4 regions of the Abyssisolibacter fermentans genome follow, and region 2 is predicted to be linked to each of the others. Evidence: riboswitches for the same ligand, from Rfam matches in the RefSeq annotation. Region 2 holds a riboswitch; each other region holds the start of a gene.
The links. Region 2 has a riboswitch for cobalamin ahead of AYC61_RS06400 (cobyric acid synthase). Riboswitches for the same ligand answer to the same signal wherever they lie in the genome.

Region 1 (6,058 bases), on a different contig from region 2:
ATAGAAGCATTGAAAAAATTACTTCTTAAAAGTCACCTACAAAGAAACCTCAGATTGAGCCCTAGTGAATTTGTTGGTTGAAACAGTTACTAGAGCAGTTGATTACTGTTTGATTAGAGTAGATGTGATTAGAAAAAATTATATGAACAATCAATATTAACGCGACCTTAGACGCTTTTGTTTTAATCTATTACGAAGTAACAATATATTCCGAATATTATTATGTTTTAACAAAAAAGAGCGATATTTTACAAGAAATAAAAGGGTTTTGATAATAAATATAGAAATAATGTAGATGTGTGTATTTATAGATTGTTGAATTATATATATAAAGGGGGAGAAATTTCATGCATCTATCGATTAATAGTTTTTCAGAGTTTTTAATTGGAATTGTGATACTAGTTTTTTTGATTATTTTTTATAAACCTACTAAAGAGTATTCGCTTAAATATAAAGCTAAATGTAAAAAAATAGCAATGACTATTACAGCACTAAGTTTTGTTAATCTTATATTGATAAATATTACATATAAAAATTTGGACCCGTTTTTTGTAACAGGCTTGTTTTTAGGGTTGTTTATTAACTATGCTATATTAAAAGGAGAATTAAGAGTAGCACAATCATTATCAGATATAAATTGGTTAACAGGAAGCAGTTATTTGAAAGGAAAATTTAGTTTTAAAAATATAGATTGGGCGTTGATTTTTAAAACTAGTCTTATATTATTAATTTGGACAACATTGGTATTTGGTATTTTTAAACCTGAAATGAATGATAATTTAGCAGGGGATTTGTTGCAAGGATCAGGATCAAAATTGATTGCTGTAATAAATAATATTATAGTTATTTGCTTAATAGCACCTCTAAGTGAAGAAATAATTTATCGATTTTTTGCAATTAATATATTTTTACGTTGGTTTGGGAAAAAAAGAAAAATATCAATAGTGCTTGCTGTTCTTATTCCAACTATTACATGGATGTATTTGCATTCTGGAACTTTAGCTAATAACTGGATTAAATATGTTCAAGTATTACCAGCAGGATTAGCTTTTAGTTACATATTATATAAAAAAGATGTTGAGCATAGTATCTTAACTCATATGGTATTTAATATATCAGCCTTTTTTATTACATTTATTTTTTTGAAACTTAATTTTCTTAGAGTCTAAATGAAAAAGCCTGAGTTAGTATTAGACTCAGGCTTTAGTGAGGTTTTTAATGAGTGCTTACTTATATATAAATGTGGAAATTTCCTTTTTAAAAATATTATCTTATTCTGCTTCTTGAGTATTTAAAGAATCTTTTAGGTGCTGGATATATAAGTCTTGAACTCCTTCTATTTGACCTAAACCTTTTATTATTGGTTCTACTTTATAACCTTTGCTTTCTAAAATCATTTTCCATGAATCTTCTTCGTCTCCTGCCATGTCATTCTTTGCATGATCACCAGCTACTACCATTAGTGGCATTAAGTAAATTTTCTTGTAATTCTTATCTTTTGTAATATCTAATAGTGTATCTAATGATGGATAACCTTCTACAGTTCCGATATAAATATTATCATAGCCTTTATATTTGAATGTGTAATCTAAGCACGCATATGCTGAATTTGAAAAATGATGTGTACCATGTCCCATGAAGAATAATGCTTCATCTTCTTTAAGTGTTGGGATTTCTTTTGAAAGTACATCAACTAAATTCATGTAATCTTCAGGACTTGTTAACAAGGGATTACCAAATGTTATTTTTTCGAATTTATCTTTATAATTGTTAACTAATTCAAGGGTGTCGTGGTATTCAGCTCCATTCATTACATGTAGTGATTGAATGAGTACTTCACCATAGCCTTCACTTACAAGTTTTTCTAGTGCTTGCTTTACATTATCTATTTCTAAACCATCTCTTTTTTTCAGTTTGTTAATTATAAACTGAGATGTAAATGCTTTTTTGAAATCATAATCAGGAAATGCTTTTGCTATTTTTGCTTCTGTTGCTTCTATTGTTAATTTGCGTGTTTCATTGTGGCTTGTACCAAAGCTGACTACAAGTACTGCTTTTTTGTTTGGGTCACATTTAGAAACCTCTTTTTCATTATTTTGCTCTGTTCCTGTTGTTTTAGAATTAGAACAACCTGCTAGTAAACTAAAAGATAAAACTGAAACTAATAATAATAATAATAACTTTTTCATGTGTAACACTCCTCTTATATTAATATTTATTAGGGCAAAAATTATTTATTTGCCCTAATATAAATGGTAGGGGTTACTTCGTAGGGAACAACATAAAAAAACCGCCATAAAGGCGGTATTATAGACATAGTTAGTTTAGACTAAAATGCTATACTATACTTCCCACCGAAGTATGATTGTATATTTTCATAAAGGTAGGTCTTCCGACTCTTACTTATAGCTTGAATATCGCCTTCCCAAAATAATTCAGTGGCATTTTGATATCAAACAAGTAATTACGGCAGCGGGGGCTGTGCAAGAATTTCACTTGACTTCCCTTTTAATCACATTTATTATGTGAGCCTTTTGAAATATTTGTGTTCTGTTCGTTAATAGTATAACATCAAATAAGAGTAATGTCTACGAGTAAGTTAATAATTTATCAATATAATTTTATTTACAATAATAGTTTAATGTGCTATACTGAAATTAACAATAGAATATTGGCTAAGAGAATAGGAGAGCCGTTTCAAATTTTTCCATTAACTATGGGGAATATTTGTGACGGCTTTTTTGCTTATATAAATATTCTTAATACCATAAGTGGAGGGGTTTTATATGTATGATGTTGCTGTGATTGGAGCAGGTGTAATAGGAACTTTTATTGCAAGAGAATTATCTCGATATGATTTGAAAATTGTAATAGTTGAAAAAGATAATGATGTTGCAAATGGAACTACTAAGGCAAATAGTGCTATTGTTCATGCGGGTTATGATGCAGATTATGATAGCTTAAAAGGAAAACTTAATGCTTTAGGAAACTCTATGTTTGACAAAGTTTGTAGTGAACTGGATGTACCTTTTAAAAGAATAGGTTCTTTAGTTTTAGGATTTGATGATGAAGATATGAAAACCTTAGATAAATTATATAAAAATGGATTGAAGTTAAATATACCAGATTTAAAAATATTAAATGGTGATGAAGCTAGAGCTTTAGAACCAAACATTAGTGAAAATGTTGTTGGAGCTTTACAAGCGCCTACTGCGGGTATAGTTGGACCGTGGGAGCTTGCTGTTGCTTTAGCTGAGAATGCAGTTGAAAATGGTGTTGAAATAAGATTGAACAATGAGGTGAAAAACATCAATAAAACAACTGATGGTTATAAAATCACTACTAATGATGGTGAAATAGATGCAAAATATGTTATAAACTGTGCTGGTGTATATGCGGATAAAATAAATGCTATGGTAGCAGAGCCAGAATTTAAGATTACTCCGAGAAAAGGTCAATATTATTTATTGGATAAGAGTGCAGGAAATCTGTTTAACTCTGTAATATTCCAATGCCCTACTAAATTAGGCAAGGGTGTACTGATAACACCTACTGTTCATGGTAATTTGTTAGTAGGTCCTGATTCACAGGATATTGATGATAAAGAAGATATAAGTACTACATCTGATAGAATGAATCTTGTAAGAGAATATGCTGCTAAATCATGTGATAACATTCCGTTTAATCAAGTAATAACATCTTTTGCAGGGTTAAGAGCTGAACCAACGGGTGGAGATTTCATAATTGCTGAGGCTAAAGATGCAAAAGGATTTATAAATGTTGCAGGAATTAAATCACCTGGATTATCTGCATCTCCTGCTATTGCAGATTATGTTGTAAAATTATTATTTGATATTACTGGTGATATTAAAGAGAATAAAAACTTTAATCCTGTTAGAAGACCAGTGATAAGATTTATGGAGCTTACTGATGAACAAAAGGCTGAGGTAATAAAGAAGGATTCAAGATATGGAAGAATAATATGCAGATGTGAAAATATCACAGAAGGAGAAATAGTAGATATAATCCAAAGAAAAGTTGGAGCTAGAACTGTTGATGGAGTTAAGAGAAGAGCAAGACCAGGTATGGGAAGATGTCAAGGCGGATTCTGTGGTCCTAGAGTTATGGAGATATTAGCTCGTGAGTTAGATGTTGATATTTCAACTATTGTTAAATCTGAAAAGAATTCTTATATTATCACAAATGAAACAAAGACAAATTAGATTATAGGTAGATGCAAAATGCATATTAAATAAAATGAATAACTTTTAATGTTTAGCTCATAATTTTTTGGCGAGGGGAACCATCTTATAATCTTTGACGGCTGGGCAAGAGCTCGTTTTGAGTAGAGAACCAAAATCTATGATTTTGAGTGAATCACTTACTCCTAGGAATGCAGTGAGTAGAGAGCAACATATTTATTAAAGTGAGAGCGATGAAGAAACGAACTCTTGAAGTCACGCTTTCAAAGAAACATTAGATGTTTCCCTAGTGACTATATTGTTAGTTTTTGCAACAAATTTAAAAGTAGTATTATTGAGGAGTGTAGCATTTCGTAATTAACTAAATTGTGGCAGGAGGTATATCAATGTTGAATTATGATATTGTTGTAGTTGGCGGAGGACCCGCAGGTCTGGCAGCAGCTATCGAAGCAAGAGAGAACGGTGTAAAAAGTATATTAGTTATAGAAAGAGACAGAGAACTTGGAGGTATATTACAGCAGTGTATTCATAATGGTTTTGGACTTCACGTATTTAAAGAAGAATTAACAGGACCGGAGTATGCTCAGAGGTTTATTGAAAAGCTTAAAGAAATGAATATAGAGTACAAATTAGATACTATGGTTTTAGATATTTCTGATGATAAAGTAGTAAGTGCTATCAATTCAGTTGACGGCTTTGTAAAGATTAATGCAAAGGCTGTTATTTTAGCAATGGGTTGTAGAGAAAGAACTAGAGGTGCTATCAATATTCCTGGATATAGACCAGCTGGAGTTTATACAGCAGGTATGGCTCAAAGATTTATTAACATGGAAGGGTACATGGTAGGAAAAAAAGTAGTTATTTTAGGTTCAGGAGATATTGGGTTGATTATGGCTAGAAGACTTACTCTAGAGGGAGCAGAAGTTTTAGCTGTAGCTGAATTAATGCCATTTTCAGGAGGGCTTACTAGAAATATAGTTCAATGTTTAGAAGATTATAACATTCCTTTGATGTTAAGTCACACAGTTGTTGAAGTCAAGGGAAAAGATAGAGTTGAAGGTGTAGTTATTGCACAGGTTGATGAAAACAGAAAACTTATTAAAGGAACTGAAAAAGAATTTGTTTGCGATACTTTATTGCTATCTGTTGGACTTATACCTGAGAATGAAATATCTAAAAATGCAGGTATAAAGCTTGATAGAGTTACGTCAGGACCTGTAGTTAATGAAAGTATGGAAACTTCTATAGAAGGTGTTTTTGCAAGTGGGAATGTAGTTCATGTTCATGACTTGGTTGATTTCGTTACTGCTGAAAGTAAAAGAGCAGGTAAAAATGCAGCTAAATATGTTAAAGGTGAGCTTAAAGCTTGTGATAAATATATAACTTCAAGTGCGGGAAATGGTATCGGGTATATAGTACCTCAAATAATCAGAGAAGAAAATTTAGAAGATAATCTAGAGTTGTTTATGAGAGTTAGAAATGTATATAAAAATGTAAAAATGGAAGTCAAAGCTGATGGCAAAGTGATAAAGGAAATCAAGAAAAAACATTTAGCTCCGGGTGAAATGGAGATTGTTAAAATAGATTCTAATTTAATAAAAGGTAAGGATATAGAACAAATAACTGTATCTATAAAGGAGGCATAGTAAATGAAAAAAGAAATGATTTGTATAACATGCCCAATGGGATGTCATTTGACTGTAGAAGATGATAAAAGCTCAGAGAGTGGATACAAAGTATCAGGTAATATATGCAAAAGAGGAGAAAAATACGCTGTTGAAGAGTTGACTAATCCTACTAGAGTTATTACATCTACTGTTAAAATAGAAAATGGTATTTTAAAGAGATTACCTGTA
Region 2 (8,563 bases):
TTTGTCCTCATTTTAAATACATCAACTTCTACATATCCAAATCTTTGCAGTCTCCCTGTCATTTCTGACCTAGCATCAAAGTAACCTGTCATTTCAAAAACTTCGTCATCTAACGTTTTTATTTCTTTTGTCAGATACATCAAACCACCACATTCTGCATATGCTAGCATGCCATTGTCCAAGGCTTTTTTAAGATTACTTCTAAATTTAGTGTTATCACTCAATTCTTTTGCAAATACTTCTGGAAAACCGCCTCCTATGTATAAGCCATCTACATCTTGTGGTATATCATCATCATTTATAGGGCTAAATGGTATCAACTCTATACCCATCTCTTTCAAAAGCTTTAGATTGTCATCATAATAGAAGCTAAATGCTTTATCACATGCATATCCTATTTTTATACCTTTCATTTTACCTTTTAACTTTTCACATGGATTTTTAGCACTTTCCATTACTTCTGCGGAGCTTGCTATAGCTTCTAATGCATCTATGTCAACATACTTTTCAATTAAGTCTGCTAATTCATCCACTTTTTTTCTCAACTCTGCAACCTCTTGTGCAGGTATTAGTCCAAGATGTCTGCTTTCTAATGAAATACCTAATTTATTTGGTAGATAACCTAAACATGGTATTCCTAAATCACTTTCTATGCAGTTTTTTAACAAATCATAATGTGCCTTACCTGATAATCTGTTTATGATTATTCCTTTTATATCAACAGCTTCATCATATTTTTTATATCCTAAGACCATAGCAGATATACTTGATGACATTCCTCTGCCATCTACTACTAATATAACTGGAGCTTTTAATAGTTTTGATACATGTGCTGAACTGCCATTATCTTTTTTTATTCCAAATCCATCATATAAACCCATAACTCCTTCAATTACTGATATTTCCTTTGAATTCCTTTGAAACAAATACTTTAAGCTGTTTTCATCAAGCATCCAGCTATCTAAATTATGTGAAGGATTACCTGTAACAAATTCATGAAATTGTGGATCTATATAATCTGGTCCAACTTTAAATGGCGAAACTTTTCTTCCTCTTTTATTTAAAGCAGCCATGATACCTAAGCTAACAGTAGTCTTACCTGTACCGCTTGCTGTACCTGCAATCATTATCCTATTCATTAAACTCACCCTTTGTCATACTCAGCATTATACCGTAGCCATTATTATACTCAAGCTCTATTACTGCTCCTAAACCTATCTTAAAATGCCATCTTTTATCTATATCTAAATCTAGTAAATATGTCAGCAAACAGTGTATAATACCACCATGTGTTATTATCAAATACGTACCATTATCATCTAATGATTTAATAAAATCCTTTACTCTTTCTTGCACCTGTATCAAGCTTTCACCTTTAGGAAGCTTATAATTAATATAGTCTTTTGTCCACTCATTCCAAACAGCTTTATGTTTATTTTGTGCTTCTTTAAAATTTAGTCCCTCGAATACACCAAAATTCATTTCTTTTAACCTGCCGTCTTCTATTATAGGTATTTTACGATTAATTCTCTGCCCAATAATCCTTGCTCTTGGCATAGGACTAGTATAAATACTATCAAAGTCTAATTCATCTAATTTACTGACTAAAGCTTCTAATTGCTTCATTCCTTTTTCGGTTATCTCAGATTTAATATGACCAATATATCTTTGTTCAAAATTAGCAACTGTCTCAACATGCCTAACTAATATCAATTTCATTTTATTCACCTCAGTTTGATTTTGCTTTTTTTAAGCAGGTAAAGCTTTTGTCAGTGTGATGACTACATACGAAATCAATAAAAATATGCTTTGCATAAACTCTACTGTGAATCCTATTGTATCTCCGGTCATTCCACCTATTCTATTTGTAAAATACTTCACTAAACCAATAGTTAGCAATATAATCCATAATAATATTGCTAATGCTTCTACCCCTACACACAAATATGAAGCTACAGCTGTTATCATTATCGCTAAAACTGCCTCTTTTGTACCGCACGTTTCTATTATTCCTTTACCCATTCCATTTTCTGGTCTGGCATATACACTTATTGAAGCTGCAAAAACTGCACAACATCTTCCGACTATTGGCGTTAATATTATGTATCCTATTTCAACATAGCTGGTTAATACTATATTTAAAGCATATACAAGAAAAATAGCTAATACTCCAAATGTACCTACTCTACTGTCCTTCATTATTTCTAAAGCTCTTTCTTTACCTCTATTACTAAAAACTCCATCAATTGAATCTGCTAATCCATCTATATGAAGTCCACCTGTTATCCAAATATAACAAACCCATATAAATACGCTCACTACTGGTTTGTCAAAACACCTAGATGACAATGCTACTAAATACATAAATCCACCTATTATTAGACCTACTAATGGCATCATGAAAATAGCATTTAGAAAATCCTCGCTTTTATACTTGAAGTTTATCTTTATTGGTATCCTTGTTAAAAAAGTTATCATTAATAAAAAGCCTTTCATATTAATTACCTCACTTAATTTTTAATGGTATTCCTGATACTGTTAAAAAAACATCATCTGCAATACTTGCTATATATTGATTTACTCTACCTGCAATGTCTCTAAAAATTCTTCCCATTCTATATGCCGGTACAATACCCATACCAAGCTCATTTGTTACAATTATAATACTCTTGTCATATGACCTTAAAGTATCTATTAATTCATTTACTTCTTTAAATATATCTTCTTCTAAAGAGTCAATTTGTGCCATAGAGCAATTATCAAAATCAAGACCACTATCTAATAATAAATTAGAGACTAAAACAGTCATGCAATCGAGTAATAACAAGTCAGCTTCTTGAAATTCTGGCATAGCTTTCATACTTGAAAACTCTTTGTATCTTTCTATGGTACTCCAATAGCTTGGTCTTGATGCCTTATGCTTCTTTATTCTATCCTTCATACCATCATCAAACGGTATAGCTGTTGCAATATATGTAACTTTTTTATTTGATTCTCTAGCTAAGCGTTCTGCATAAGTACTCTTTCCGCTTCTAGCTCCACCTGTCACAAGTGTTATGTTCATCTATTTCACCCCTTGCTGTTTCTTTTAAAGCACATATCAATTTCTCATTGTCCTCATGCTTTTTTAAAGCCAATCTAAAGAATGTATTGTCTAAACCCGAGAAATCCTCGCAGGTTCTTATGTATATACCTTTTTTTAATAATTTGTCTTTTAATAGCTCTGCATTTGATTCTTTAACCTTACAAAGATGAAAATTTGTTGAGCTCTTGTAAACTTTTATTGCTTCAAGCTCTTTTAAATTATCATATACATATTCTTTTTCTGCTTTATACCAATCAAGAGTCTTATTAATATACTCTTGATTTTCCAATAAAACGGGTACTGATATTAATGACAGATAATTCACGCTCCAAGGTTCTTTATATTCATTCATTTTTGCTATTATATTTTTATTGCTTACGCCAAAACCTAATCTCAATCCCGGAACTGCAAAAAATTTAGTCATTGATCTGAGTATAAATAAAGGATATGATGACACATATTTAATCAAAGATTCTTTATTAGAAAATTCTATGAACGATTCATCTACAAATAATATACTGTTTATTTCTTTTACAGCTTCTAGTATTTCATTCATTTTACAAATATCATGATATGTACCTGTTGGGTTATTTGGATTGCATATAACTACTACATCCGGCTTAAGTTCATGCATATAATTTATTAACTCTTTCACATCTAATTCAAATTTGTCCGTATTTAATATATACTCATAAATCTTAGAGCCAATTAATTTAAATGCTCTCTTATATTCATTAAATGTAGGCTGAATTACAAGCACTTTTTTAGGTTTTAATGCTCTAGCAAACAGGTAAATAAGGTCTATTGCACCATTTCCTAATACTAACTCATCATTTTTTAGATTATAGTGATTAGCGATATACTCAATAGTAGATTTTCCATCTATCTCAGGATATTTATGAATTTGCTTTATGCCATCTACTATAGTCTGCTCGAGTTTTTTGGAAACTCCTAATGGGTTAATGTTAACACTAAAATCAATTACATCTTGTTTTGCTCCGTAATATCCACCATGTTTATTCATATGATTTACTCCTTCGTTGTACTGATTTCTACTAAACCTAGTTAATTAGACATATAAAACGCTATTATTGTTACAAGGATTATCAAAGCCTGAGAGCTGTACATTATTTTTACTGCTGATTTTATATCTTCTATATCAATATTTCTGTTTTTATCACCTATAGTAGGTTTGTAGAGTTTTTGTCCAAAATATGTGTTTGTCCCTCCAAGCTGTATGTTTAATAATCCCGCTGCTACTGCTTCTGGGTATCCACAATTTGGACTTTTATGATTTCTTCTGTCTCTTATTAAGATTTTGAATCCATTTGATAAATCGTATTTAAAAAATAAACCACCTAATAACATAAATACTGAACCAATCCTAGCTGGTATATAATTGAGTACATCATCAAACTTAGCAGAGGCACAACCTATCTCTGTATATGGCTGTTGAATATATCCAACCATTGAATCTAGTGTATTTACTGTTTTGTATATATAAACCAACTGCACAGGAAACCCTATCAGAAAACCTATTATAATATAGAACATTGGTGCTAACACACCATCTATAGTGTTTTCTGCTACTGTTTCTACTGTTCCACGAGTTATTTCTTCTTCATTTAGTTCCTTTGTATCTCTACCTACTAAATAAGATAACTGTACTCTTGCCTTTTGTATATCTTTGCTTTTTAAAACTCGATAAACCTTCAGCGCTTCTTCATGTAAACATCTTGAAGCTAGTGAAGTATAGATAAAATATATAATCAATACTGTTTTTACATAATGATGTATATAGCCTGCTAAACCTAGTATTATGCTTAGTATGCTGACAACAATCAGTACACTTAGTATTAATAATATAAATCCACCTGTTTTTAATGATATAATATTTTGTTTTCTTATTTTTTTCTCAAGATAACTTATCAATTTACCTACATATATTATTGGATGAGGCCAAGAAACAGGATCCCCTAAAATGAAATCTAAAAATATGGCTATCAAAAAAACAATTAATTTTTCCATATTATAACCCCATGATTTCCTTAACCTTAGCAATATCTAAGTTTTCCCTGATTAAATCAGCTAGTTTATCATATTCTCTATTTTTATAATCATTATAGCTGATATCATTTTCTTTTAGCTCTAGCCCCTTCTTCTCCATTAGATGCTTTATAATGGCTTTTCTAAACTCATCATTTTCAAAAATACCATGTAGGTATGTTCCAACAACATTACCTTTTTTATTAACAGCACCGTCATTTCTGCCATCTTCTAGTGTTATAAATGGCTTAGTATCTGAGGATAAAGTTGTTTGACCCATGTGTATTTCATATCCACATACATTAGTATCTTTGATATCCTTACACATCTCTAGTTCTTCATTAATAATGCCTGATATCTGTTTAGTTTCTTTAGTTGCAGTTATTATTGTATTTGTATTTAATAATCCAAGACCATTAATTTTATTTGTATTAGATTCAATACTATCTGGATCAGTTATCGTTTGTCCTAATATTTGATAACCGCCGCAAATCCCTATAACAGGTATACCTTTTCTATGTAATTTGTATATAATCCTATCGAATCCAGTGTCATATAAATATCTCATATCTTTTATGGTATTCTTGCTGCCAGGTATTATCAATAAATCTATATTTTCAAAATCATCAGAGTTCAATATATATTTTACATTTATGCCGTGCTCTAATTCCAAAGGCGTAAAATCACTAAAATTTGATATATAAGGGAGCTTTATTACTCCTATATTTATATCTCCTTTCCCTTTGTCTCTAAATCTTTCTGTAACACTATCTTCATCATCAATGTTTAAATCTATATAAGGTATTACTCCTAAGCAAGGTTTATTTATCTTTTCCTCCAGCATTCTAACTCCAGGCATCAAGATGTCAACATTTCCTCTGAATTTATTGATTACAAAACCTTTAACTCTTTCCTGTTCTTCTTTACTTAAAAGCATTAATGTTCCATAAATTGATGCGAACACTCCTCCTCTGTCTATATCTCCTATTAATAAAACAGGAGCATCAACCATCTCTGCCATTCCCATATTAACAATGTCATTGTCTCTTAAATTGATTTCTGCTGGACTACCCGCACCCTCTATTACTATTAAGTCAAATTTTTCATCTAAATTGTTATATGCATCTAATACACATTTTTTTAGTTCTGGCTTCTTTTTATAATAATCAAAGGCTTTCACATTTCCATGTACTTCCCCATTTATTATAACTTGACTTCCTACATCACTTGTAGGTTTTAGTAAAATAGGATTCATATCAACAGTAGGCTCTATACCTGCTGCTTCTGCCTGTACTACTTGAGCTCTTCCCATTTCTTTTCCGTCCTTAGTCACAAATGAATTTAAAGCCATATTTTGAGATTTAAATGGTGCAGTTTTATAACCATCTTGTACTAAAACTCTACACAAACCTGCTGTCAAAATACTCTTTCCAACTGAAGAACCTGTACCTTGAAACATAATATTTTTAGCCATTATATCCACTCCAATTTAATATATTGTCTAGTCATGTTTTAATAATAAACGATATTCTATACACTTGTTTTCTTTATGAAAAAATCTGGATTTTCTGCTTTAAAAAAACACATAAAGCTAATATGTGTTATAAAAATCAACACACTTCCCACCGAAGTAGTTGTAGCTTTAATATTAAAGGCAGGTTTCCTGGCTTATAGATCATCTTACTTTCTTACCTTCCCAACAAGGCTGTTAGTGGTGTAAAGATTTCATCCCTATTTACAGTAGCGGGGGCTGCAGAGGCTTTCAACCTCTTTCCCTCTTAGCTTAATAATAAGTAATAAGCACCTTTAATTTTATTTAGTTTTACTGATTGTATACAATATCTATTAACTATTATATCATTTTATTTCTCAATCTCAATAGATTTTTGATTTGCGCACTGTTGTCTATTTATATGTTAAGGTAATAATTAAGAATTTTAACATACTAACACTACATTTATTAGAACAAGAGAAAATACTAAAATGTATTTTACTAAAGTATTTTCTAGTATTTCTCATATGTTTTATAGTTGTTTATATATTTTTAATACATTGTTGTTTAGAAAATAATCATGCATACCTTTTATCCATGTATAGTCATAATTTTTTTCTTTGTACATATTACTTAGTTTTGATATTTTAGTATCTATATCATAAAAATTTATTAAATTACTAATATTATAGACTATTACATTTTTATCTTCATAAACTATATAATCTATAAGCTGTTTATTCTTATAGTATTTATCTTCAATTTTTATAAAATGATTTTTTTCTGAAATTTCTTTTTTATAAAAACCTTGAAGATACAAAACAGGAAAAAATGTCGTATCAATACCATTATCCGTATAGTTAATTCCAATAGTTGTCATATTTTTAATAGTATAAGGTGGATCAATTGTTACAAAATCTATTTTTTCAGTTAAGTGATATTTTGAAAATGTGGGGACATACGAAAAATTCGGATCAACAAATTCTTTATCAACATTCATATTTATTTGTAAATTAAGTTGCTCTACATTGTATCCATCAACAACTATTTTTTCTGGCTCTTCTCTATTAAATATTATAGCTATACTTATTACTAGCATTAAAGTTATGAGTAATCCCATTTTAACTTTTTTATTCATTTTTCCTCCTAATTTAAATTGATTTAACATTCTTATATTAATTTACAACTTATATTATATCATTATTTTGTAATATTGTAATTTTTTTCTTTATTTTTACATTAAAAAAAGGTCTATTCAAAACCTTTTTTTCTATATTATTTATTGGTATATATACAGTTTGTTATGTACTTACAAAATATAAATTTAACCTTGATTATTCATATAACTTTGAATAGTGTGCCGTATAATTTTGAATTACTGGGTTTAATTAAACAATCCATATTTTAATAATTTTTGTGCATCTGAAAATACATCATCTTCTGTGCTTCCTAGTATTACAGCTAGTACATTTTTGTCTCCTTCTTTCGCAGTTGCTATTAAACAATAACCCGATTCATCTGTATGTCCAGTTTTAAAGCCTGTAGCTTCTTTCATGTACCACTTACTATCTTCTTGAATCAACATATTTGTATTAATCCAGTCTCTAAATTTAGCATCACGTTTATTAAATTGTTTCCAATCTTTTATTACAAGTTTATCTGTTTTAACAACATTACATAAAAATTCGTTTTTCATAGCTTCTAATGTAATCATTGCAAGGTCTTTTGCTGTTGTGTAGTGATTATCGTCATGATAGCCATCTACGGTTACAAAATGTGAATTTTCAGCTCCAAGCTTTTCAGCCTTTTTGTTCATAAGCTCTAGAAATTTCTCTATCGCCAAATCTATATCCATTGAGTTGTCATTATATGCTGCTCTTGCTGCATTTACTGCTAAAACTTGTGCTGCATCATTACCTGAAGGAAGCATTAGTGCATAT
Region 3 (8,563 bases), on a different contig from region 2:
TTTTTTATAATTTTTTATATTAAATTTATTTTTTCAAAAAATAGAGTTGTATAAATAAACTTCTCAATGCCGTTATAGCATTATACACAAAACTATCTTATCGAAAAATACTTATTAAAGATATTTTTTTAGCAATTAATATTATTTTTTATAATCTGTTGAGGAATTAAAAAAGGACATTTGTTTATATCATCATCAAAAAAACTAGCTTTTATATTAAATACATCTTTTAATAAAAGATTGTCTATAGTTTCATCATATTTCCCTTGCTTATATATCGAACCATCTTTCATAGCATATATTTTATGAGCGTATCTAGTAGCTAAGTTTAAATCATGCAACACCATTATTATTGTTAACCCTAATTCTACGTTAAGCTGCTTTATTAATTGTAAAATATCAAGCTGGTATGATATGTCTAAAAAAGTAGTTGGCTCATCCAATATTAATATCTCTGTTTTTTGAGCTAGTGCCATTGCAATCCATGCTCGCTGCCTTTCTCCTCCAGATAATGTTCCTACTTCCCTATTTTTTAAATCTTGTAGTCCCGTTTTCTCAATAGCCCAATCTACTATTTCATAATCTTGTTTTTTTAAACGTTTATTAAATCCTAAATGTGGGAATCTTCCATATCCAACTAATGTTTCTACTATTACGTCCGCTGGTATATTTTTTGCTTGAGGTAGAATTGCTAGCTTTTTCGCTACTTCATTATTTTTTATTTTCTTTATGTCTTTACCTTCTAAAAATATTTCACCTCTATTTGGTTTTAAACATCTAATCAGAATTTTTAGTAGTGTAGATTTTCCACAACCATTAGGTCCTATAATAACAGCTATTTCTCCTTTATCTATAGATAGATTTACATCTTTAAGTACTTCTTTTTTATCATAATTAAAACCAATATTTCTAGCTTCTAATATCATTTGCTAACTGACTTCCTTTCTCTTAAAAGATATAAGAAAAATGGTGCTCCTAATGCTGCCATTACTATACCTACTGGTATTTCAACTGGATCAAATAACAATCTTGCTAAGGTATCACATAATATCAGCGTTGTTGCTCCTAGTATTGCAGATGCTGGTAATAAATATTTAAAATCCGAACCTATTATTAACCTAGATATGTGAGGTACTATTAATCCAACAAATCCTAATAACCCCACTACACTAACAGCGCTAGCTGCCAGCAATGATGCTAATACAATAAATATTAATCTTGTCGCTTCTACATTCAGCCCTAAACTAGTTGCAACCTCATCTCCTAGCATTAATACATTTAATTTCTTTGCTAAAATTAATGATCCTAGTATTCCAATTATTGCATATGGCCACAATGTATTAAAATGAATCCACGTCCTAGCCGACAATCCTCCAACCATAAATCCAATAACACCAACTACTCTATCTGGAAAAAAAGTCATTAACGTATTAATCCCTGCTTTTAATAAAGTAGACACCGCAACTCCTGCTAAAACTAGCCTCATAGGATTAATTCCATTTTTCCAAGCTAACATATATATTAGCAAAGTTGCTGCTAATGCTCCTATGAATGCTCCTACAGGAACTAAATAATAATATTCAGGAAAAAGAATGAAAATTACAAATGCTGCCAATCCAGCTCCTGAAGAAACTCCTATTATATTTGGTGATGCTAATGGATTTCGCATAATACCTTGTAATATTGCGCCAGATAATGATAAACATATACCTACTAAACCTGCAACTAATGTTCTAGGCACTCTTATATTCCAAATTATTTGATGATTTATTGTATCTGTTTCGATAAAAATAGCTTTTAAAACCTTTGTTACACTAATATCTAGCGAACCTTTAGCTACGCTTATTAAAAAACTAATTATCATTAAAATAAACAAAATTAACAGGATAATATACTTTTTATATAAAATTTTTTTATTAGTTAATTCTTCTGTATGTAACATGTCTTGCTCCTTATATATAACTTATCTTATAATTTTATATCTATATGCTAAATTATAAGATAACGCACAATTGGATTGATTTGCATTTTGATGTCATTTGAAAAAAGGGGGTCTCAAATGTATTTTTTGAGACATCCCCTATAAAAAAGCACGAAAATAACACTAGAAGGCTGTCCATTATTTATTTAAAAATATCCGGATACAGTATTTTAGCTAAACCCATGTAAGCTTCAGCATATCTTGCATTTGCTTTATAAAGATATAAATCTTTTGGTAATATTATATATCTTCCTTCTTTGACAGCTGTTAGTGACTTCCATGCAGGATTGGACTCTACATCTTTTATTAATTTATCTTTAATTTTTTCTACATCACCCATTGTTTGTACCAAAATATAATCTGGGTTTCTTTCTATAATTTTTTCCATACTGAATATCTCCATTTTTTCCTCTGTTAACTTCGCATCATAAGCTATATTATTCGCTTTCAAATCATCTAACATTGCTCCAACTGTCGAATTTGGCAATTTCACTTTCACACTCTTAGTTGATGCAAACATTAATAATACGCTTGGATTGCCTTCAGTTGGTATTTTTGATATTATATCATTTATCTCTTTTTCTATTTTAATTCCTTTTTCATTATATGCTTCTTCGTCATTGGTTAATGCTGTGAATATTCTCATTATATACATGTATTTATCAAATGTTTCATATTCTACCGCTAAATATGGAATTTTATTATCTTTTAATATTGGAATAATTTCTTTTTGTCCTTTCATACTAGGTGTCAATATAACTAAATCAGGCTGCATAGACAATATTTTTTCTGCATTTGGCTGTGACATTGTACCTACTATTTCAACGTCTTTTGCCTCTTCATGCACAGCACCTTTTGTTTTTATTCTGCCTATTACTTTGCCTTGAGCTTCATACCATAAATCAAGATAAGAATTATACAAACATATAACTTTTTGTGGATTTTTATCTAAGGTTATTTCATCTCCCATAGCATCTACAAATTTTACAGTATTATCATCAATTACTACACTATCAGCTAATGTTTTTACATCATTTTCAGTAGCAACTTCTTTACTACTACAACCTACAAAAAACATAGTACTTACTACAAATATCACTAGTAATGAAAATATATTTCGTTTCATTCAAACTACTCCTTTCAATATCAATAGGGCAAATAAATTAATATAAAAAAACCTCTTGCCAAAATAGGTAAGAGGTATATACACATAGTTACATAAACACTTAGGTTTCGTAAGTATTATGTATCTAGGTATCCTGACTTAGGTTCACAGCATACTGCACCTTCCCAATTTTAAAAAATCAGTGGTCTCTTACAGCTAGCTCCCCATTACAGTGGCGACCCCGTGTTGGATTTGCACCAACTTCCCTATCATTTTATTCTTTTACTTTCACAATTGATTATATTAACTATCTATCAGTTTGTCAACCTTTATATTATACTATATTTATTTGTTTGCTTATATTTTAGTATAGTGTTCGTAATAGAAATTTACTTATTTATTTTCATTACCATTGTTTCACCACGAACAACAGTACCCAAAAATTTCTCCATACTTTTTACTTCTGCTCCATTTGTTATAACAATGGGAGTTACTAGTGATTTTGCATGTTTACTTAGAAAATCCATATCAAGTTCTACCAGCTTGTCCCCTGCTTTAACTTTGTCTCCTTGGTTAACTAGACGCTTAAAGCCTTCACCTTTCAATTCAACTGTATCTAATCCTAGATGTATCAATATTTCTAAGCCTTCATTCGATTTTATACCAATTGCATGGTTAGTTGGGAATACTTGTATTACTTTCCCATTGCATGGAGCTACAACTACTCCACTTGTCGGCTTTATGGCTATTCCATCACCTAACATTTTTTGTGAAAACACTTCATCTTCAACTTGTGATATATCAATAGCTTCACCATCTAAAGGTGCTACAATGTTAGCTTCTGATTTTCTTCTAAATATATTTAACATTTATGGCCTCCTATAATTTATATTAAATACAGAAAATTTTTATAAACGTAATAATTTCAAGTAAAATATGTCGTTAATATAGCTTTTCTTTTACTATTATAATACTTACTTGTTCCTCATATAAGACCTTAGATTATAATAAATCTCATCCGGCATAGTTACACCACAAATAGGGGTTTTCTTTTTATTATAATCGCCATGATAATCTGATCCACCTGTAAATAAAATATCTTTTTTTTTCACAACCTTCATTAATTCTTTTCTTACTTCGAAATCATTTGATGGGTGATAAACTTCTAGACCATCAATTAATTCACTATTTATAAGCTTATTATATAAGTCCATATTCTTTTTCTTAATTTTACCTGGATGTGCCAAAACAACAATACCATTGTTTCTTTTTATTAAATCACAAATCTGCCCAAAATCATTAAATTTATAGCTATCTTCTATATAATACGGCCCTTCTTTACCAAAATATGTTTTTATACAGCTCATTATTTCTTCTTGTTTTAAATAACCGTATCTTGCTAGTGTTTTTAACAGTTTTGCTCTATAAAGCGGTCCTCCTTGGCTTTCTTTAAAAAACTCTTCCTCTTCAATTTCAATGCCGTTTTTTTGCATTAGTTTAATCTGCTGTCTTGATTTATTATTAAGATATAATAATAAACGCTCTGAATAATCTTTTAATTCTTTAGACTCTATATCTATATTATAAGCCAATACATGAAATTTGACACCTTCTTCTATTGCTGTAAATTCAACAGCAGGTACAAATGGAATACCGTATTCTTTACTTATATTATCAACAACGCTAAGTCCTAATGTTGTATCATGATCAGTAATTGCAAGCGCAGAAAGATTCTCTTTCTGCGCTATATCAAAAATCATATTAACTTTAGAGCTTCCGTCAGAAAAAACTGAATGTATATGAAAATCAAATTTCATGACCCTACCTCCAAGTTATTTCATACTATTTAATATTAAGAACTTCATTTATTACACTGTTTTCTTCAGAATCTGAATCTTCAGCCATATCTTCCCATTTAGTGATATATGTTAAAGCGAAACCACCTGCATATGCTAACAATGTTGCTATAATATAGTTTAAGACTTGATTAGAAGGTATTAATAAAGTTAATGGTAATCCAGACAATCCAATACCTATTGAAGCTACTTTAGTTAATGAGATATAAGCACCTCCAACCATCGATCCTAAACATGCTGTTAGGAAAGGTTTACCTAATGGTAAAGTAACACCAAACATCAATGGTTCTCCTATACCTAGCATACCAACTGGTAATGAACTACCTATGATTTTTTTAAGTCTCTTATTTTTTGTTTTGAAATAGACAGCTAATGCTGCACCTACTTGTCCTGCACCTGCCATTGCTAAGATTGGTCTTAATAAGTCTAATCCTGTATTATCCAATAAACTTACTTCTATAGGTGTGAGAACCCTATGAAGACCAGTCATTACAAGAGGTAAGAATGTTCCTGAAAGTATAGCTCCTACAAATATTCCACCTTTTTCGATAGCAGTGTTTACTAACCAGCTAAGTCCACTTGACAAAAATGCTCCTGCTGGGTGGAATATATATAAACTACCTAAACCAATTACTAATAATACTATCGTTGGTGTTGCAATTAAATCTATTACTGATGGCATTACTTTTCTTAGTTTCTTTTCAAGCATTGCACCTAATATAACTGCAATTAAAACAGCGATAATTCCGCCTTCTCCAGGAATAAGGTTTTCACCGCCAATAACTATCTTTGCAAGCTTAGGAGAAGTTAAAATACCAGCTATAGCGCCGCCTAATGCAGGACTTCCACCAAATTCTTTCGCAGCGTTTATACCAACCATTATATTCATATACATAAATATTGATTTACCAATTACATATAAAATATAATAAGTATTCTTATTTATACATTCGGTATTCAAAAGTATTTTTGCTAATCCATATATAACACCACATCCAATGAATGCTGGAATTAGTGGAATAAATATGTTTGATATGTGTCTTAGAAATAGTTTGAACGGAGTACTGTTTTTTGCTTTAAGTTCTTCTTTTCTTACCTTAATTTCATCTTCAACCCCAACTTTTCTTCCTACTAATTTACCAAATTCATCAGCTACTTTAGCTGCTGTTCCAGGTCCTAATATCATTTGAAGCTGTCCACTTTGTTCAACAACACCCATTACGCCATCAATTTTATTGATGACTTTTTTGTCTACAATTTCTTTGTCTTTAATAACTAGTCTTAGTCTAGTTGCACAATGTGTAACTGATATAACGTTTTCTTTGCCTCCGACTTTTTCTAAAATCTTCTGGCTCATTTGTTTAATTTTTGCATTAGCCATTATATATCCTCCTTTTTTTAAAACATAAGATATAATTTAAATATTATGCTTACATATTTACTGATAATAAATTACCTTTGAATTTATACTCAAACCATACGAAAATTTAAATAATAAATAATAATAACAATTATTGCTTAAAAAAATTTCTATTAAGCATATTAATCATTTTAGTATAGCTAATTATAAATGTTTCAACCTAATCTATTTTTTAAATCAATTTCAAAGGTAACATAATTATCATGTAAATAAGATTACCTAAGTTTAATATTTTCAAGCATTTTACACTTTGTTATTCGTTATACTTCTAAATATACTTTATTGTTTTTCTATAGCTTTAAGAGCTTCTCTTATGTGTCCTTTATATGATTCAAATACTTCTTTTGCTGTCTTTTTATCAAGTTTTGACTTTATCATAAAAATTGCAAATTTAACATCATAATCTGTTTCTTCTAAATATTGAGTTGCTATATTTTTATCTACTGAGGTAGCTTCCATAACTATATTTTTACATCTCTCTACTAATTTAAGATTTGTTGATTGTACATCAACCATAAGATTCTCATAGACTTTACCTAGCTTTATCATTGAACCTGTTGTAAGTATATTTAAAACCATTTTTTGTGCAGTTCCTGCTTTCAACCTAGTTGAACCTGTTAATGCTTCACTCCCAACAACAACTGCTATACAAACCTTTGCAATTTTTTGAATAGCTGAATCAACATTGTTGGTAACTGCAATTGTTACAGAACCTATTTCATTAGCATAGTTAATTGCACCAATTACATATGGAGTTCTTCCACTTGCAGTTATTCCTACCAATACATCTTTATTACTAAAATTTATTTTCTTTAATTCTTCTATTCCATCTAGCTTATTATCCTCTGCACCTTCTACAGCACTGAAAATTGCTTCATAACCTCCAGCAATAATACCTTGAACCATTTCTTTTGGAGTTCCAAACGTTGGAGGGCATTCTGAAGCATCTAATATCCCAAGTCTTCCACTAGTTCCTGCACCAATATAAATTAGTCTGCCTCCTTTTTCAAAAGCTTCTGCTATTAAGTCGACTGCTTTTGCTATATTCGGAATTTCTTTTTCAACGGCAAAGGCTACCTTTTTATCTTCCTCATTAATCATTTTTATCATATCTTGTGTTGGAGCTATATCAATTCCAAATGTATTTGGATTTCTTCTTTCTGTTGTCAAATTACTTAAATCAATCTTCATATATTACATCCCTTCTAAGAAATTATAGTAATTATTCAGTGTTGTGAAATATTTTACCGTTAATACTATAATATCATGAAATTTTATTTCTTTCCACTGTAAAAAAAAATTTTTTGAATTTTTTTATCAAACTTCCTTATTTGAAATTTTATCTTGTATCCTAAATTTAACCTTTTTCAATACAACAAGTACACAATAAACACCAATTGTAGACGTTATGCTTAAAAAATAATAACCCATACCACACGCAATTCCTATACAGGCAACTACCCATAACGTTGCAGCTGTCGTAAGTCCTGTAACTGAACCTTTATTATGTATAATCGCTCCAGCACCCAAGAATCCTACTCCTGAAACAACTTGAGAAATAATTCTTCCACTATCAATTTTTAGAGAATTTGCTAATTGCGGATACATTAACGTCAAATTTATTGAGTCTTGAACAAGTTGATTTTGTATCATAGCAATAATAGCAGCTCCTACACATACGAGTATATGAGTAATAAAACCTGCAGGCCTATTTTGATATTCTCTTTCATATCCTATGAGACCTCCAACAAAAACTGATAATGCAAACCGTAATATTATTTCATACCACAAATACATCACCTCTAATCTTAAGTCCAAATTATACATTGAAAATTAAATATTTTTATTTATTAACCCCTTTCTTAGAAGAAATAAGCTGTAAATCAGAAACTCATTCAAAGAATGAGTAAGCGATTCACATTAAATTAAATTTAGTTCTCTGTATGACTCAGAATTCTAAAGCTCGTTATTCAAAGTTATAAGAATAATAAGGATTAATTTTATTTTTTAAATATTTGCTTTATCATCTTTTAATTCTATAGTTTTATAATTTAAAGAAAACGATTTCTTATCTATTAACTATTCTTTAATGTAAACAAAGAATTAAGCTATAGCTTTTTTTATTCTTTTACCAGATTATATGGTCTGTAATATTTAAAGACAATTATAACAACGTAATTTTTATTTGTCAACTTTAAATT
Region 4 (8,563 bases), on a different contig from region 2:
GTGCTTGTTTGAATTCAACAGTATCTGGTTTAGTAAGTAGAACAGTTCACAGGAAGGATTTAATAGGTGAAGATGATTTTCATGGAGCGAAATTTTATGAAGAATTGATAGATGAAGATGTTTCAAATTTATTCATAGATACAATTGCTGAACAATTTAAGTATATAGATGATAAAGTTGCATGTGGGATAAAAGAAATCGAAAGTAATGAATACAATCTAAAAACTACATGGATTGGATTAAAGGATGTTCAAAGACTTCAAAGTGAATTTGATATACAAAACATAAATTTTATTAAACCTGGAGTAGGAGAAACTACCAGAGTTTTATTGAGAAGAGTACCGTGGAAAATACTTATCAAAGAAGAATCAGCTAGTCTAGAGCATATAATACAACTTGCAAAAGAGAGAAATGTACCTGTAGAAAAATATGATTTATTAGCTTATGAATGCTGTGGGTTAATAAAAAGTCTAAGGAGAGAATAAAATGCTTTATGCTAGTGATTTGGATAGGACTCTTATATATAGTAAAAAATTAATTAACGAAGAAATTTTAAACACATCTGATGTACGTATAGTAGAAAAATTTGAAGGTTACCCTATATCATACATGACGCAAAAGTCCATAGATTTATTAAAATCAATAAAGGATAGACTACTGTTTGTACCGGTTACTACAAGGACATTAGAACAGTTTAGGCGTATAAAAATAGTACAAGAACTAGATTTAAAATATTCTGTAGTAGCAAATGGTGGCATTATATTAGAAAATAATAAAATTAGTGAAATATGGCGTAAAACTATATTTAGAAAAATAACTGATAACTGTATTAATATAAATGATGCTATAAAAGAATTTGAAAGGATTAAATCGGATGTTTGGGTAAAAAAGCTTAGAATAGCAGATGATATGTTTTTTTACTGCATAATAGAGGAAGATAATATACCAGAGAAAGAATTACAAGCTTACTCTAAATGGCTGGAAACACAAAATTGGATTACTACAAGGCATGGCAGAAAGTTATATTTTATTCCTAGATATGTTAATAAAGGCGATGCAGTTAAATTTATAGCCCAAAGAGAAAATATAAGTGATATAGCTGCATCAGGGGATTCTTCTTTGGATTTAGATATGGCGAAGGTATGTAATTATTTTATAGTACCAAAGCATGGGGGCATATGTGATATAGCAGACAACAAAATGAAGTGCATGAATTATACGACTGTAAAGGGTATACTAGCTGCAGAGGAGATATTAAAGCTTACAGCTGATTATTTTAATATTTAATAGATATTATTTTGTAATTTATAAAAATTATTATTTTAAATTTAGCAAATAAGAAACTTTTCTAAACCAACCTTCTTGATTAATTATAATAAGTTTTCAGGAAGGTTTGTTTTATATCAAAATAAAATATTTACTATAGTTAATAATTACAAATTCAATTATTATAACCAATTATTAATAAATAAAATATATTTATCATTGAATAGCTTAAAATATGATAGTAATACATATGGTACAAAATATAATAGAATCCATTCTTAAAAATTACAAAATTAGACAACGATTTAATGTTATAATGAACAAGGAATAGAAAAATATGAAAAAGGGGTGTAATACGTATATTTTGGTATAATAGAATGGAAACAATGAAAAAAATATTTCTAATTGTATTTTTAATAATCGTAATGACAATAGCTTATTATCAAATACCTCAGAGAATGACTGATAAAGCGTCTGATATTAAATTTGATAGAATAGTAATAAATCAAATGGTATTAGATAAAAATGGTGCGTTTTGTAATAGTGCAATAACTATAAACGATAAAGCTAAGATAGATGAGTTATATAATTTTCTGTTTACTCGCAAATATAAAAGAGTATGGTATAAAGATTACTTAAAGTACAGTGGTAAAACATATATGATTTTTTTCTCTAAAAGCAATCAACTTGAAATTTCAGTTGAAATACTTGGTGATATGTATATTCAAATCATATTTAATGAAGAACTTAATAAAAAACGATATAGTAAAACTTATAGATTAGATAAAGATTTTGATACTAAATATATTGAAAAAATGTTTGAGTGAAGCAGATAAAAAAATGGATGTCTAAGATTATTTTGAGACGCCCATTTTTTATATTATAGATTTTTTAACGCTAAATCAAAGCCTTCACCTAAAACTTCATGAACATAATGTACAGATACAAAAGCATGTTGATCAACTGATTTTATATAATTTTTCAATTGTATGTATTCTCTTCTATTTAATACAACATTAATGATGTTTTTATTATTGTTTGAAAAGCCTCCAACCGCTTTATAAAGAGTAGTACCTCTTTCAAGTTCATTAATAATAAAGTCATTTATTTTACTATTTTCATTACTTACAACAACAACATTTATTTTTGCTTTTAATTGGGCAATAAACTTATCTATTAATAGAGCATTAGTTATAATGCCTAATAAAGCGTATAATCCTAATTTTATACCAAAAACTAAGCCTGCTGAAAGAGTTATTAAGAAATCAGATAGTAACAACGCCTTGCCAATTTCAATATTTGTAAATTTATTTATAATCTTTGCAACAATATCTGTACCACCAGTAGATGCATTTTGAAAAAACACAATCCCCATTCCAATGCCTTGAATTAATATACCAAAAATTAGATTCAGTAAGATATCATCTACAAGTGGTTTTGTAAGAGGTGATATTTTTCCTAAAAATGATATCATACCCGTTAGTAAAAAACTACAATAAATAGTGTAACCACCAAAATCTTTACCAATAATTAAAAACGCAAGTGTGAATAGTATAATATTTGAGATAAACATAATAATGTCAATATGAATATATGGAAATAAATGATTTATAACCATTGCAAGTCCTGTTATTCCACCAACAGCTAAATTTGCAGGTATCAAGAAATAGTATAGTCCTACTGCCATTATTGTTATTCCTAAATTAATTAATAAAAATTTATAAACTTTTTTCTCCATCTTTTTCACCATCACTTATTATTTTTTGAACATCTACTATTAGATCTACTGGAAATATACAGAACACAAAAAACTAGCACAAAAATGGCTAGTTTACTCACAACTATAAACCTTTCATTTAGAAAAGGGGTGACTAAAACAAAGTTGAAAAACTATTCTACTGAAATTTAACACTTGCTCATCCTCGTGAGTAATAATTAGTGCCCTTATTATTGGCAGGTCTCCTGACTTAGGAATCAACGTATCTTATACCTTCCCATACATTTTAGTACAGTGGTTGCAACAAGACACTATCCATTACAGTGGCGGGACCGTGTTGGAATTAAACCAAACTTCCCTATTAAGTAAATAATAAAATTATATAATTTTATTTTTACACCAATAATACCTATGAAATTGTAAGAATTACTAATTAAGAAATCGTTCTCTCAAAGTATATATTAAAAGAAATATAACGTCAAGAAATTAATCAGAATATCTTTTATTCCTTTTAAAATAAAAACCCCTTGCAAGGATTATGATATATTTGCAAGAGGTTTTGAGTTATATTTAATCTATTTTTACTAATATTGTCCAATGGAATTAAGGTATTTAGTTATGCTGAGATTTTTAGCATGTTCTATTTCAACAACTTTTTCTTCAACTTCAGCTAATTTCTCGCTGGCTGATAGGACTTCCATTATAGTGCCTCCTAATTCCTCGGAATTTATTGATTTAAGGCTTGAACTACCATAGCCTATACCTTCATTATATCTATAAGTTGCTATTTGTAGATTTGCCTGCATTTGCTCAACGCTATTTCTCACATGTTCATACATTTTGCCTGTCGCTACCATTGTTTCATAAGACTTTCTTATATCAGCTTCTACCTCTTTTTTCTGAATTTCAAGGTTTATATTTGAATATTCTTTTTTATATAAAGCTTCTTTGTATTGATTTGTTATATCAGGATATGTTCTAGCAGTTAATTCATGATTCAGGCTGTCAATTATATATTGTCCCATTGCCTGTTGAATTTCAAGTCTTTTTTCTAATCCCTGCTTAATTCCATCTTCTAAAGAAGGTATATTTTCAGCGGACAAATTTACTTCGGCTATAGTTATGTTGGCATCTAATGGGATATTTAAGGTGTTTTTTAAATCAATTTTAGCATTTTTTTCATCCGATATAGCTTTTTCTAAATCTGCTTTCATAAGTTCTACTTGTGATTTTGCTAGTAATAAATCATCTTTAGCCCTTAAACCTTCATCATAAGCATTTTTTATAATTTCAAATTGACCGTTTGCTCTATCTAAGGATTTTTGTTTTACGTTAGCTATTTTTTTCATTTTTAAAACTTCATAATAGTTTTTTTCAACAAGCATTGCTATTTGTTTTTTACTGATTTCATATCCTGCTTTAGTTATGTCATAGGTAATATCTGCAATGACATCCATTAACTCAGTAGTTGATTTGATGCCTAGTTTTACATTCGTGGTTATTCCTAGGTTCATTGATAGAACGCTGTTGGCTTCTTTGTTTGCATCATCAAGTTCTTGCTTTCCAGCTTGTAATCGATCTAATGCTTGTTGGCTTTGATTGTCTATTTCTTTTTTCATTCCTTCAATGGCTTGGTTTATAGCAGTTTTATCGTTACCTTTACTTTTAAGTAGTCTATAGGTATCTTCGTCAATAGTATTTTTTATATCTTCTAATGTTTTAGTAGGATCATCTGAGCTTTGCAAAGCTTGATTAAGACCATCCAGATTCTTTTTTATTCCTTCAGCTTCCTTTTTACCTTTATAGTAGCTGTTCCACTTATCACTCAAGGTATCATCATTATCCAAAATCTTTTTAGTGTTTTTGTTAGTTCGTTTTTTGTTAAATTCACTTATTTTTAGTTCTTGCCTTATTTGTTTTATAGTTAAGTTATTTTCCATTGCAACGTTTATACACTCATCAAGTGTATAATTATCATAGTTTTTTGCCACTATAGTTTCTCCTTCAGCGTATGATAAAAGGAGAGATGTAAAGAATAAAACTACTGCTAATATTGAACAAATTTTCTTTTTCATATCTTATACTCCTTTAAAATAAATTTAATCTGTTCATATCCTTATACCTCTAGTCTTCAATTCTAACTTTATCTCCATTAACTAACATACTAATACCTTGAATTACAAGTTTATCATTATCGTTAAGACCTGTAACCTTAGCGGAGGTTTCATGAATAGATTCAATTTGTATTATTTTTTCATTTGCAATATCATTATTGACAACATATACATAGTCTTGACTATTTGATTTTATGCTTTTAATAGGTATCCAAATACCATTTTCTTCACCAATTTGTATGTCTACATTAACTATGAATCCAATTTTAAAATTATTTTCATTTAATGCTAGTTCAACATTATAAGTTCTAGTATCAGTATCAGGAAGTTCACTAATATTAGTTATTGTTCCTTCGACTACTGTATTATTAGCTTTTATTTGCGCTGTATCACCAAGTTTAGTTTTTACGATATCTTCTTGTGTCAGCCCAACGTTGACTATTTTATTATCATTTCTAACTACAACAACAGGATAACCTGCACTTACCATTTCACCTTCTTTAAAAAGAGTATCAACAATATAGCCATTTGAATCAGCCTTTAAGGTTGCATCCTGTAGTAAACTTTCTTTATAGTCAAAATCAACTTTTGCTTGATTTTTTAGTTCATTTGCTTGGTTTAATTCTGATTGTCTTATATCAAGTTGTAGCTTGGCTTCTTCATATTTTTGTTTTGAAATTGCATTTTTTTCATACATGTTTTTAATTCTCTCATATGTATCATTAGCAAAGTTATAAGCGTCTAGAGCCTTAGTATATTGTGACTTTGAAGCATCTAATTGAGCTTTAGATGCTTCGTATGAAAACCTTAAATCCTTAGTATCAAGTTTTGCTAATAGAGAACCTTTAGAAATTTTTTCACCTTTAGTAATATAAACTTTTTCAATTTTGCCGGGACTTTTAAAACCTAATTTTTTTATTTCATTATAATTAACAGTACCAATATAATTTAGTAAAACTGGTTTTGTCTCATTTTTCAATGTTATTGTTTTTACAGGCTTTATTGTATCTGCTTGTTGAACGGGTATTTCATTGGAACATGATATTCCAAGAATACACATCATAATTGCAATACTTATAGTGAATATCTTTTTCATATTATTACCTCCTAGATATTAGTGTATATATGTTTTCTATTATTTAGATGTTTATTATTTGATATTAAATAAAATACATATAAACGTGTATAGACTTATTCATTTTTAATATATCATTTACACCATTTAATTACAATTATGTCAATAAAAATAAAGAGATTTTTAATTGATTTTTTAAATGTCTAGCAATTAGATGTAAAAATGAAACACAATGACATAAAATATTCAAAAATAATAATTCTAAGTAATATATATTAAAGTTTTCGATATTGAAATAATTCCACTAACAGATTTATAAAAGTAATTATTAATCTGAAATGGCTTTTTTCTATTGTTATTAAGTGATATAATAATAAACTAAAATAGGGGTGATATAAATGTTTGAATGGAAGGAAGAATATAGTGTACAAATAAAGGATATTGATAATCAGCATAAAAAACTTTTATCAATAGGAGAAGAACTATTTTATATAGTTTCAGGCAAAAGTGATATAGATCATTATGATGAGATAATAAGTATTCTAAAAGAATTAGAGGAGTATACTATTTATCATTTTGGATATGAAGAGGCTTTGATGCAAAAATATAATTATGATGAATTTCTAGGACATAAAGAAGAGCATAATAAGTTTATTAATAAAATAAAAGGAATAACAACCGACAGTGTTGATGAGGCACAGGTTACTATATCTATGGATATAATAATGTTTATTGCAGATTGGATTGAGCATCATATTTTAAAGAGTGACCATAAATATAAAGAACTATTAAAAGAAAAAATAAACCATTGATAGAAGTGATATGATGAAAAAATTTGAAATTAGCAATTTTAAAATGATGAGTGACTTTGATATTAGAATATTGAGAGAAGAAAATGATGACGTTGACATAATTGTAGCTATAGGAGATAGAGTTGTTAATCTTATTTTTAATGATATTATTGAAGGCTTGGGTAGCAGAATACAATTTGTCGATATTAAAAACATTATAGTTAGATTTAATAAGTCAAAGAATTTAAATATATGTACAATTCACATGTTAAAAAAAATAGATTTATTTTCAGCAGTAGCTAATTTTGAGATTGACTATTCAAAATATTGTATCTGCGTTGAAGCTAAAGAAGGTTTTGTGAAAATGTATTTAGATTCATATTAGTCTAAACAATATGGTGTATATTAACGATATATAAGTAAAATACATATAATAAAAAAAGATTTATTTAGTAATGTTAGGAGGAATTCAATGTCTTATGTTGCAGCTTTTTTTGATATTGACGGAACATTATATAGAAATTCATTGATGATACAACACTTTAAAAAATTGATAAAATACGAAGTAATAGATCCATCAAGATGGTATGACCATGTAAAAAATACTTATTCAAAATGGGAAAGCAGATATGGAGACTTTGAAGAATATCTTGAGGAACTTGCAGCAGTTTATGTAGATGCATTAAAAGGTGTAAACAAAGAACATATTGATTTCATAGCGAGCCAAGTAATAAAAGTAAATGGGGACAAAGTATACAGATATGCCAGAACTAGAATACAGTGGCATAAAAATAGGGGAGACAAAGTGTTTTTTATCTCAGGGAGTCCTGATTTTTTAGTTGATAAGATGGGGAAAAAATATGGCGTTACAGAATGTAGAGGTAGTAAATATATTGTTGATGAGAACTATAATTTCACGGGAGAAATAGTGAAAATGTGGGATTCGGAAAACAAACAAAAAATGCTAGATACTTTTGTTAAGCAATATAACATAGATTTGCATAATAGTTATTCATATGGAGATACTACAGGTGACATATCAATGCTTAAAATGGTAGGGAATCCTATTGCTATAAATCCAAATAAAGAACTTCTTACTTTTATAAAAAATGATAAAGAGCTTTATAACAAGATTCAAGTAATTGTTGAGAGAAAAGATATAATTTATAAGCTTGGTGCAGACGTACAAACTATAAATGATTAAGAGGTGTAAAAATGACAAGAGCGTTGTTTTTAGATAGAGATGGGGTTATAAATGATAATAAAAGACCAGTTAATAAACCTCAAGATTTAATAATATATGATAATGTAAAAAATGGACTCCAAAGAGCCAATGAAAATGGGTATGATATTTTTGTAGTTACTAATCAAGGAGGAATTGAGCTAGGTTTTATGACACATTCTGATTTAAAAGAAGTACATGCTGAAATGGTTAGACAATTAAAGCCATATTGCACAATCAAAGATATAATGTATTGTCCTGATTATCATAGAAAATCTAAATATAGGAAACCAGAGCCTGGAATGTTACTAGAATTACGTGATAAGTATTCTATTGATATGAATCAAAGTTGGATGATAGGAGATATGGAAACGGACA

Region 1: linked by a shared signal. The riboswitch ahead of AYC61_RS19420 (sirohydrochlorin cobaltochelatase) and the one ahead of AYC61_RS06400 (cobyric acid synthase) in region 2 are both predicted to bind cobalamin.
Region 3: linked by a shared signal. The riboswitch ahead of AYC61_RS14765 (ABC transporter substrate-binding protein) and the one ahead of AYC61_RS06400 (cobyric acid synthase) in region 2 are both predicted to bind cobalamin.
Region 4: linked by a shared signal. The riboswitch ahead of AYC61_RS16885 (YitT family protein) and the one ahead of AYC61_RS06400 (cobyric acid synthase) in region 2 are both predicted to bind cobalamin.

Annotation. Positions count from the first base shown of each region.
Region 1 covers NZ_LOHE01000108.1:215-6,272, forward strand. Annotated here, with positions in the region: gene AYC61_RS21490 (hypothetical protein) at 1-4, shown strand, start outside; gene AYC61_RS19415 (type II CAAX endopeptidase family protein) at 348-1,169, shown strand; gene AYC61_RS19420 (sirohydrochlorin cobaltochelatase) at 1,272-2,189, opposite strand; cobalamin riboswitch at 2,366-2,550, opposite strand; gene AYC61_RS19425 (NAD(P)/FAD-dependent oxidoreductase) at 2,787-4,223, shown strand; gene AYC61_RS19430 (FAD-dependent oxidoreductase) at 4,592-5,848, shown strand; gene AYC61_RS19435 (DUF1667 domain-containing protein) at 5,852-6,058, shown strand, end outside.
Region 2 covers NZ_LOHE01000040.1:15,063-23,625, forward strand. Annotated here, with positions in the region: gene AYC61_RS06370 (cobyrinic acid a,c-diamide synthase CobB) at 1-1,139, opposite strand, end outside; gene AYC61_RS06375 (histidine phosphatase family protein) at 1,132-1,719, opposite strand; gene cobS (adenosylcobinamide-GDP ribazoletransferase) at 1,750-2,496, opposite strand; gene cobU (bifunctional adenosylcobinamide kinase/adenosylcobinamide-phosphate guanylyltransferase) at 2,507-3,064, opposite strand; gene cobD (threonine-phosphate decarboxylase CobD) at 3,033-4,109, opposite strand; gene cbiB (adenosylcobinamide-phosphate synthase CbiB) at 4,151-5,113, opposite strand; gene AYC61_RS06400 (cobyric acid synthase) at 5,115-6,605, opposite strand; cobalamin riboswitch at 6,768-6,954, opposite strand; gene AYC61_RS06405 (hypothetical protein) at 7,156-7,761, opposite strand; gene AYC61_RS06410 (D-alanyl-D-alanine carboxypeptidase family protein) at 8,008-8,563, opposite strand, start outside.
Region 3 covers NZ_LOHE01000076.1:17,021-25,583, forward strand. Annotated here, with positions in the region: gene AYC61_RS14755 (ABC transporter ATP-binding protein) at 129-926, opposite strand; gene AYC61_RS14760 (FecCD family ABC transporter permease) at 923-1,942, opposite strand; gene AYC61_RS14765 (ABC transporter substrate-binding protein) at 2,124-3,107, opposite strand; cobalamin riboswitch at 3,217-3,400, opposite strand; gene AYC61_RS14770 (PTS sugar transporter subunit IIA) at 3,476-3,955, opposite strand; gene AYC61_RS14775 (PHP domain-containing protein) at 4,061-4,903, opposite strand; gene AYC61_RS14780 (PTS transporter subunit EIIC) at 4,929-6,323, opposite strand; gene murQ (N-acetylmuramic acid 6-phosphate etherase) at 6,642-7,553, opposite strand; gene AYC61_RS14790 (MgtC/SapB family protein) at 7,680-8,153, opposite strand.
Region 4 covers NZ_LOHE01000085.1:34,030-42,592, forward strand. Annotated here, with positions in the region: gene AYC61_RS16870 (cysteine protease StiP family protein) at 1-485, shown strand, start outside; gene AYC61_RS16875 (HAD family hydrolase) at 487-1,287, shown strand; gene AYC61_RS16880 (hypothetical protein) at 1,653-2,093, shown strand; gene AYC61_RS16885 (YitT family protein) at 2,147-3,016, opposite strand; cobalamin riboswitch at 3,202-3,402, opposite strand; gene AYC61_RS16890 (TolC family protein) at 3,568-5,058, opposite strand; gene AYC61_RS16895 (efflux RND transporter periplasmic adaptor subunit) at 5,108-6,193, opposite strand; gene AYC61_RS16900 (bacteriohemerythrin) at 6,571-6,984, shown strand; gene AYC61_RS16905 (hypothetical protein) at 6,998-7,348, shown strand; gene AYC61_RS16910 (HAD family hydrolase) at 7,436-8,167, shown strand; gene AYC61_RS16915 (D-glycero-alpha-D-manno-heptose-1,7-bisphosphate 7-phosphatase) at 8,179-8,563, shown strand, end outside.